Regions from separate parts of the Anaerostipes caccae L1-92 genome, predicted to be linked through region 2. Evidence: riboswitches for the same ligand, from Rfam matches in the RefSeq annotation. Region 2 holds a riboswitch; each other region holds the start of a gene.
What was found. Region 2 has a riboswitch for cyclic di-GMP ahead of ANCC_RS03750 (Ig-like domain-containing protein). Riboswitches for the same ligand answer to the same signal wherever they lie in the genome.
Positions count from the first base shown of each region.

Region 1: it holds a riboswitch for cyclic di-GMP, as region 2 does, so the genes downstream of both, ANCC_RS00505 (MSCRAMM family protein) here and ANCC_RS03750 (Ig-like domain-containing protein) in region 2, are expected to answer to the same signal.
Region 3: it holds a riboswitch for cyclic di-GMP, as region 2 does, so the genes downstream of both, ANCC_RS15665 (autotransporter outer membrane beta-barrel domain-containing protein) here and ANCC_RS03750 (Ig-like domain-containing protein) in region 2, are expected to answer to the same signal.

Region 1 covers NZ_AP023027.1:95,158-98,297, reverse strand. Annotated here, with positions in the region: gene ANCC_RS00505 (MSCRAMM family protein) at 1-2,000, opposite strand, end outside; cyclic di-GMP riboswitch class I at 2,082-2,174, opposite strand; gene ANCC_RS00500 (hypothetical protein) at 2,223-2,804, opposite strand; gene ANCC_RS00495 (AbrB/MazE/SpoVT family DNA-binding domain-containing protein) at 2,946-3,140, shown strand, end outside.
Region 2 covers NZ_AP023027.1:741,202-744,341, reverse strand. Annotated here, with positions in the region: gene ANCC_RS03750 (Ig-like domain-containing protein) at 1-1,946, opposite strand, end outside; cyclic di-GMP riboswitch class I at 2,036-2,121, opposite strand; gene ANCC_RS03745 (DMT family transporter) at 2,220-3,116, opposite strand.
Region 3 covers NZ_AP023027.1:3,207,601-3,210,740, reverse strand. Annotated here, with positions in the region: gene ANCC_RS15665 (autotransporter outer membrane beta-barrel domain-containing protein) at 1-1,107, opposite strand, end outside; cyclic di-GMP riboswitch class I at 1,284-1,368, opposite strand; gene ANCC_RS15660 (energy-coupling factor transporter ATPase) at 1,494-2,345, shown strand; gene ANCC_RS15655 (energy-coupling factor transporter ATPase) at 2,330-3,140, shown strand, end outside.

The DNA of each region.
Region 1 (3,140 bases), 650 kb from region 2:
TTAAAAGAAACAGCCGGTGAGTTCCCATTTGCATTCTGAGTGAACTGAAGGGCTCCGCCCTTAATCCTTGTTGTATATGTGATCGTGCATTTGTTTTTTCCAAGATCCTTTATAGTAAAAATTAATTCGTTTCCATTTACCTGCACATTTTTTTCATTCTTGCCCTTATAATTAGCATTAAAAGATCCGGCAATGTATTCAAGCCCTTCCGGAAGCACATCTTTAAACTGAATGTCTCCATTCACTGTTTTGGTTGGATTGTTATTGACAGTGACTGTCCATTTTATGGTATTGTCATCTTCAACTCTTGCAAAGGCTCCTGACTTTGTAAGTCCCAGCTTTCCTTTCTGATATCCGCTTCCCCAGCTGGAATCCTCATAATCAGAAATGCTTACATGGTTTCCAACCGTCATGACTGCAGTATTTCTTACACTTCCTTTTTTTACAGCCGCCTCGGTATCCAGCCAGATCTTATAATTGACATAGACAAAGTTATTGTTGTACTTTGGATCAAGTGTTACTTTAAATTCTCGTGTTGCCGTATCATACGTATATTCATTTTCACCCGGTGTACTTCCTGCTGCCTTTGTAAGTTTCACTGCATTGCCGCTGCCATATTTCACTGTGAGCTGTCCTTCTGTCTCCATCAGTGAGGTTCCTTCTGGAAGCTTATCTGTAAATGTAACCGGCAGTTCTCTGCCCGCTGTATCGTACCAACCTTTCAGCTGAAAGCCAAGATACGGCTTCTTTGCATCGTCATCATATCCTATATTATTGGATGCATTTTTATCTTTCCAAAATGCATATCTTACCACCCGGACTGAAGCATCGGCTGAAGCTTCACCTTTACTGTCCCCTGTCTTAATTGTTACAGTATTAGCTGCAATGGCAGACATATCTTTTGCACCATTGGACTTATAATCTGATTCAAAAAATTCATCCGTAAGCTTTGTTTTGTAAGTTAATGTATGGGAACCATTGCTGATCTTTCCGAACTTATAGTTCCATCCATTGTCAGTTAGTTCCGGATCGGCAGTTTTTGTTCCGTCTAACTCCACGGAACCTTTTACAAAGACTTGTTTTTTATCAAACGTATCTATCAGGGTGTATCCTTCCAGATTATTGTCTCCCTTATCCGGTGTGGCAATGACCGTCCATGTGATGGTCTGGTCTTCTCTGTTCAGCGTTCCCTTTTTCGCTACTTCAGGGCTTTTCTTTTCCACTTCCGGTTTAAAGTCAGTCTGATACTCCTGCCCGAATCCCTCAAGTTGTCCCAGATCGAAAATAATTGTCTCTTCTTTTAACTGATCTGCGTCCACGCTGCAGCTAATCTCCATGAACCCTTCAATATTAGATTGAGTCAGCGTTTTTGGAAATTTTACTGTGATGGTCGCATTGTTGTTTACGGTCCAGTTCGGAACTTCCTCTACAGCGCCTGCCTGTTGCTTATTTAATTTCTGCGCAGCGCCGCTGAGACCATCTAACTGGAACACGTTCGGCATTTTCAGAATATAAGTGGATCCTCCCTGAATGGTTTCCTTATTCGGAATTTTGAACTCATATCTGATGATCACATTGCTGTCTTTTGTGACAGGATGAGACTCCGTGAACGGATTTCCTAAATGGTCTGTAAATGCAAATTTAGTTAAGTATTTGGTGAAATTGCCGTTTGTCACCACAGGATCTGATCCCTGTTTTACGGACTTTACGGCTGTTTTTTTCTGAATTGCTGTGACAGATGCAGTGCTCTCGGCCTTTGCGGCTTCTGTATTACTCTCTGTTGCGGCCTTTTGCTCTGTTGTGACAGATTCTGTGGCCATTGCAGCTGTTTCCTCAGTTGCTAAAGAAGCCTCTGTTGTAGAAGTGATCTGTTCTGATGCAGTTTCTGTTTCCGCCTCCTGTGCATGGACATTGGTGAACGCACCATTCCCTGCGATAAATGATATCGTCAGCACAAAAGCCGCAAGAACTGCAAGACTTTTTCTTACCTTTTTACTCATTTTCATACCCCCATTTATTATTTGAAACAAAAAAGACTGAGTATCCAACGGATTCTCAATCTACACATAAATAATAATTTATGAGGCAGCTGGCTGGCACGATCATACTCCCTATACGATATAGCCCCTTTAGCTTTGCGTCACTGCCTTTCGGCAGCTTTGCCTATTTATTTTACTCTTTCTAAACCTATATTCTCATCATATACAAATTGTCTCTAAAAATCAAGTGCTTTTCTGAAATTTCTCGATGATCTTTGCAAAGAGAATTCCTACGATCGTGGAACAAAAGGTTGCAACAATGGCCGGCGCAACAATCGCGGTCGGATTCACACTTCCGTACTGGCTTCGGAATACGATGATGTTGACCGGAATCAGCTGTAAAGATGAAATGTTAAGAATCAGAAACATACACATTTCCCTGGTGGCGACACCTTTGTGCGGATTGATCCTGTCAAGGGCCTTCATTGCCTTGATCCCTGACGGTGTTGCGGCCCATCCAAGTCCCAGAAGATTAGCCACGATATTCGTGCTGATGTATTCCTTTGCCTCCTTATCCCTCAACCTCGGAAACAGAAGCTTTAAAAAGGGCGCTATGAGTCTCTCAAGCTTTTTTACAAGGCCTAAGGAGACTGCAACGTTCATAATCCCGGACCATACCCCCACGACCCCGAACATCAGGATACAGAGTTGTACAGCTTCCTTAGAAGAATCCAGAATCGTGTCTGATACGGCATTCAGATTACCGTTTATACTTCCTATTAATATACCTGCTAAGATTAAAATACTCCATATATAATTGATCAAAGGAAAACTCCTTTTTCGTTCTTAGTGTATCCTATTCTTTTCCCCATAAGAATATGCTTCAAAGCCCGGATTTGACAAGCTTTGTGAGGTATGATATTGTTAGGTATAGTAGTTTACTAATTTGCAAGGAGGGAAGCGAATATGAAGAGTACAGGTATTGTAAGAAAGCTTGATGAGCTGGGACGTATTACTTTACCAATTGAGTTAAGACGTAATCTGGATGTGAATGAGAGGGATCCCCTTGAGATCTTCGTTGACGAAGATACGATCATATTGAAAAAGTACAATCCAGCAGACATCTTTACTGGCGAAATGGATGATCTCGTTGAGTACAAA
Region 2 (3,140 bases):
TTTTGTACAGGCAGCACATACCCCTTGGTATTTTTTAGCCTGACCCTGGAAATCTCAGTATTTCCAACAAAAGAATCTGCCGTCACATAAATACCCTCGGATATCATTCCCTGTTTTGGAAGAACTGTGATTGAAACCTGAGGATCAAAATCTTTAACAGTAATCTGGCTTCCGCTGGTGATCTGAAGATTTGCCTCCTGTCCGTCTGTCTCCAGTGATCCTGCCTTAATATCTCCATCTACGGTGAAAGATTGTGTTCCTCCTAATATGGTCAGCCAGCCGCTGCTCTCAATGCCTCCTCCTACAAATACAGCATCATTGTTCCACTCTTCCGGTGCCGCATTAATATAGCCCCAGCCGCTGATTTTCCCCTGGATAGATCCGTTATGCAGGATAAGGAATGCCTCCTCATTTTCTCCGTTTATATTCCCGTAAGTGCCGCTGAATATATCTACCTGCTGTCCCGCATCTCCAGATTTTATATATCTGATATCAGGCGGAGTCCCCTCCATCGTAAGATTATCTTCAAATACAGCCATATCTGTGTCGATCACAATGCCGTCCTGTCCGGCGCGCCCCGTAAAGTCCATGGTCAAAAAGCTGAATTCCGTGTATTCTCTGATTGTCAGAGGCTTGCTGACCGTAAGCTTAGCGGGAGCAGATCCGATACCGGAAATTGAAAACGTATGTCCCGGCAGGGAAAGTTCCAGCGGCTCATCGACTGTCGTGTCTCCCGAGATAATCAAGGATATGTTTTGTTTCCCGGATTTGGCGGCCTCCAGAGCCTTTTGTACAGATGCAAATGCCTGGTCTGCCGACTCCCCGGTATTCCCGTCGTTCCCCGATGTTCCGTCAATAAAATACACACTCTCCTTATTTTTTGGCGCGGCAAACCATCGTTTCCCTGATGACGTCTCCTCTGTGCGCATCTCCCATGCATTCACATCGTTTGAAAACGACAGACGTCCGTCTGAATCTTTTCTCTCCGAAACTACCTGTCCCCTAAACCATGGAGTGATCGTTCCCGAGCCATTTACCGTCCCCTTGACATAAAGATCAGAGCTGATGTCCAGATTGGCGTCTCCCTTCATATTCAGGTTCCCTTCCAGCGTGGTTCCGCCGTTAGTGCCCATCGTCAGAATAGAGCTAAGAGTCACATTTTTAACCTGAAACAGGTTATATGTGTTAAGAGGCGCGGCAATATTCAGCAGGTCAATATTCCGTGCTGCCTCCCTGAGATTCTGTTTTGTATAGATATTTACAACGGATGCCGTGTCCAGCCGGTCGGTCAGGGCATTGTCCCTGATCGTAACCTCTGTTCCTTCCAAAACTTTTGCCCCGTTTTTCCCATAACCGTATATTCCGGCAAAGTTTCCGCCGCCCACATCAATCCTTGCCCTCCGCCCTGAGACTTCTGTGGTGTCCGGACTTCCCGCATAAATATAGGCTTTCTGATTGTCATTTTCATTCACAAAACACTGGACCGTATCGGTCAGGGTCAACGAATATCCATTGACATAAAAACGCCTGGCCTCCTCATCAACAGAAGTAGTCTCAAGTTTGATCCTGTCAAACTTCAGATCACTCCCCAGAGTTATCCCATAACGGAGAGTCAGAGATACGCTCGGATGTTCTCCCCGGATTGTAAGTTTTTTCTCCTCAGGCGTTGTAATCCCCTTTTGATCCACATAGGAATCAATAATGACAATCGTTCCTCCGTCTGCTGCAGCCCGAAATGCCGCATTGATATCATGCAGCGGCTGCTCCTTTGTACTGCCGTCTCCAGACGGATATCCGTCTGATCCAGTCAGAAAGACCGTCTTAAGGCCTGATGATTTGACGGTGCTTCCCGCCGCAGATATTTTCACTGTCTGAAACAGCATTGAAAATACCATGACTGCGGCAAGGAAACAAGCTGTGATCCTTCTAAATCCTGTTAAGTTCAACTTAGTCCCCTCCTCAATATATTTGTGAATGTCCCCATATAATCATTAAATAAAAAATGCATTGCTGTCCTAAAAACGCAATGCATAAAAACTGCAGCTGGCTGTCATAATCAATAAAATCTTAGACCCTTTAGCTTTGCGCCGCAGGCTTTCACCTGTTTTGCCCAATATGTAATATTCCTTTCTTCTAATATACTTCATCCCAGAAACTGTTACAATGAAAAAGCCGTATGAATACAACATTCATATGGCTCTTTCCGAAAAACATGCTGCCTACTGTTTATTCACTGCAGCAATTCCTCCGCATACAAGAAGAATGGATGCGATATTAACCGCAGTAAAGACGTTTTCTTTTAAAAGCAGGCCGGAAAGCAGTGTTCCGAACACCGGAATCAGCAGATTATAGATGGAAATGGAACTGACCTGATAATGGGATAAAAGCCAGGTCCAGACGCTGAATGCAACAGCAGAAAGGACAGCCATGTAAAGAAGCAGGATCAGTCCGCTTGTTTGGAATGTCAAAGTTCCGTTTCCCGCATATCCAAAAATCAAAAGCAGGCTTCCTCCAAGCAGAAGCTGATATCCGGCGATCAGCATCACATTCATCGTCTGTGCCAGTTTCTTGCTGTAAATGGATGCGAGACTCTGTGACAGTGCTGCCAGTACAATGAATCCTTCTCCATTCCAGGCAAATCCGCCGAGACTCCCTCCTTTCAGATTGATCAGGACGATGCCGGAAAGTCCGACGGCACATCCTATGATTTTCTTCGCCGTCAGCCGGTCGCTCTTAAAGAAGAACGGAGCCAAAACTACCGGAAAGAATGCTGTAAATGAGTTGATAATCGACCCCTTGGCTCCCGTGGTATGCGCAAGTCCCACATAAAAGAAATAATACTGGATTGTCGTCTGAAGAATTCCAAGAGTCAAGAGATGTTTAAATGCCCCTTTTTTCGGCAGTGGCCTCTGTCTTGTCTGAACTCCCAAAACTGCAAGCACCATGAGTCCTGCCGCCGCGAAACGAATGCCTGCAAACAGCAGCTTGCTTCCGATATCGTCTCCCTGTATCTTGAAAATCTCGTAGCCCAATTTTACGCTGGGAAAGGCACTTCCCCATAAAAAAGTGGCAAGCACCGCGAGGGCTGCCATCAATGATTTATTCTTTATTTTCATAAATTCCTCCGCTCCTGATGATTC
Region 3 (3,140 bases), 1.1 Mb from region 2:
GGCGCAGGCCTGATTGCTCGCATCCCCGCCGCCGTGGAAGATCATGACTTCATTTCCGCTTCCTGCAAAGGAAGAGGTGATGGAGCCGCAGCTTGCATGAGCGTTGGCTCCGCTGGCATAACCGCCCGAATATACTTCACGGATGTCTACACTTTTCATTGTACAGGAAACAGAACCAGATACATCTGCAGAGGCTTTACCGTCCCCGTTTGCTGTGGCATAGCCGCCTCCGCGCAGAGAATATGTCCTGCTCGTGACACTTATGTTTACTGAGGCTACATCCGCTGAGGCATTATATGCTCCGGTGGTATACGCATAGCCGCCTCCGTATAGGTTGCCATGGTTGCTGGACGGGACAGAGGGAATGTCAACAGTGACAGATCCGGATACATTGGCACTGGCATTTCCCTTGGATGCATTGGCATATCCTCCTCCACACACTGAAGAAGCATTCACAGTACCTGAGACTTTAATGGAGACATTTCCACTCAGATCCGCATTTCCGGTACCATCGGAAAAACCTCCTCCATATATTCTGGACACCTGTACATTTTGGATGTCAATCGTTACATTTCCTTTTGCGGGTTTATTCTTTCCTCCGCCATAGATTGTAAAACCGCTCGTAACCGGTGTGTCAGACAGACGGGAATTACCGGAGGCATCAAAGACATAGGCTTTGCCGTCGGAATCCTTCTTGATCACGATGGAAGTGCCCTGAGCATAGAGTGTACTGCCTTCGATCATGATTTCCTGATCACTTGCAGCAGTTTTTTTCATTTTCACGTCTTTTTCAGATACTCCTTCATTGGAAATTTTGGCTGCAGCTGAGTTTTGGGCTTCTGTCGTCTCTTTCTTTGAGGTCTCGGTAACCTCTGGTTCAGGTGCTGTAGTTGTCTGCTGACTTTCGGCTGTCTCTGTCGGCCTGTCAGCAGATGCAGGTTTTTCTTCCTCAGATGCAGCCACATTCTCTGAAGAGGATGCCGCCTGAAGGTCCTTCTTTGCTTCCAGTGGTTCCTCCGCCGCATAACTTAAGTTGCCCAGAGTTGCAAGGCCGAGTGCAAGAAATATTGCGGTCAGCCACGCAGCAGGCTTTTTCAAGCGTTTCATAGTAATCTCCCCCTTATTTGATATGTTGTCATGATACTAAAATAAAAAACTCCGGCGGTATCCTGCCGGAGTCGATTTTATCTTAAAAAATGCAACGTAAGTCAAACTGCATAGAAAATATGCAGTACAAAATCCATCGAGAGGGCTATGAAAGTACAATAGTCCCGTAGGTAAAATGGAGCAACCGGCTGCCGTACCAGTAAATGGTTTAGGCCCTTGGCTTTGCGTCACCGGATTTCCCCGGTTTTGCCAAAATATAAAGACCGTTTTAAGCGGTGCTTATTTCTACCCTAAGTATATGGTCTAACCGTGGGAATGTCAATGAATACCTATTGTTTCCAGAGAATTTTATTGATATAATGGAGCATATGTCAAAGGAGAAACCAATGTCAATATTACAGATCAAAGATTTAATTCATCAATATATAACGTATGGGGAGAAGGAAGAGGAAACTCAGACAATAAATGCCGTAAATGGTGTGGATATGTCGGTGGAAAAAGGGGAGTTCATTGCCATTCTTGGACACAACGGCTCCGGCAAATCTTCCCTGGCAAAACATATCAACGGACTGCTGCAGCCCACATCCGGCTCTGTCTGTTTAAAGGGTATGGATACAAGAGACCATGAAAAGCTCCTGAAGATCCGCCAAAGTGCAGGAATTGTATTTCAAAACCCGGACAACCAGATTGTCGGTTCTGTAGTAGAAGAAGATGTAGCCTTCGGCCCGGAAAATATCGGCGTTCCCACAAAAGACATCTGGAGCCGCGTGGCAGGGGCACTGGAGGGCGTCGGAATGACCGCTTACCGCAGTGCAAGCCCCAACCATTTATCCGGCGGACAGAAACAGCGCATAGCCATTGCAGGGATCATGGCTATGGAACCGGAGTGTATTATCTTGGACGAGCCCACCGCGATGCTGGATCCTAAGGGAAGGCAGGATGTTTTGTCCCTGTCCAGGGAACTAAACAAAGAAAAAGAGATCACGATCATTTTAATCACACATGATATGGAAGAGGTACTGTTGGCTGACAAAGTGTTTGTCATGGATCAGGGAAAGGTCGTAATGAGCGGAACGCCAAAGGAAGTGTTTGCCCATGTTAAGGAGCTGAAAGGGTACGGGCTTGAAGTTCCGTTTGCCACAGAGCTTGCTTACGAGCTTAAAAAGGAGGGTATCAGGCTTTCTGATGCGATAACGACAAGGGAAGAACTGGTGGAAGAGTTATGTCAATTAGTTTAGAAAAAGTAAGTTATATATATGAAGATAATTCGGATATAAAGAAGCCCGCGCTGATCGATATAGATTTAGAGATCGGAGAGGGAGAATTTATCGGCATCATCGGACACACGGGATCGGGTAAGTCTACGCTGATCCAGCATCTGAACGGTCTCATGGAACCTACAAAAGGAAGGGTGTATTTTGAGGGAAAGAATATCCACGATGACAATTATGATATCAAGAGCCTCCGGGGAAAGGTCGGCCTGTGTTTTCAGTATCCGGAACACCAGCTGTTTGAGACAACCATACTGGAGGATGTCTGTTTCGGCCCTATGAACTTTGGGGCATCCAAAGAAGAAGCTGTCAAAGCCGCGAAGGAGGCACTCAAAGACGTGGGGATCTCAGAAGAACTGTTCGGAAAGTCGCCGTTTGAACTGTCCGGAGGACAGAAGCGCAGAGTAGCTATCGCAGGCATTCTGGCAATGAAGCCTGAATATTTTATTCTGGATGAACCGACCGCCGGTCTGGACCCTGAGGGAAGGGTACAGCTTTTAGAACTGCTGAAGCGTCTCAATCAGGAACAGGGTATCACGATCATACTTGTATCCCACAGTATGGAAGACATTGCATCCTATGTAGACAGGATGATCGTCATGAACCGTGGGCGGCTGGAATTTGACGGGGATAAGGAAGAGGTGTTTTCCCATCAGGAAGAACTGGAGCAGATGGGACTGTCCGTACCGTTTTTCAGACTCCTGGCCAATGATCTGAAAGAAAAAGGATTTCCTGTTGAGGGAGAGATCCTGACCCTTGAAG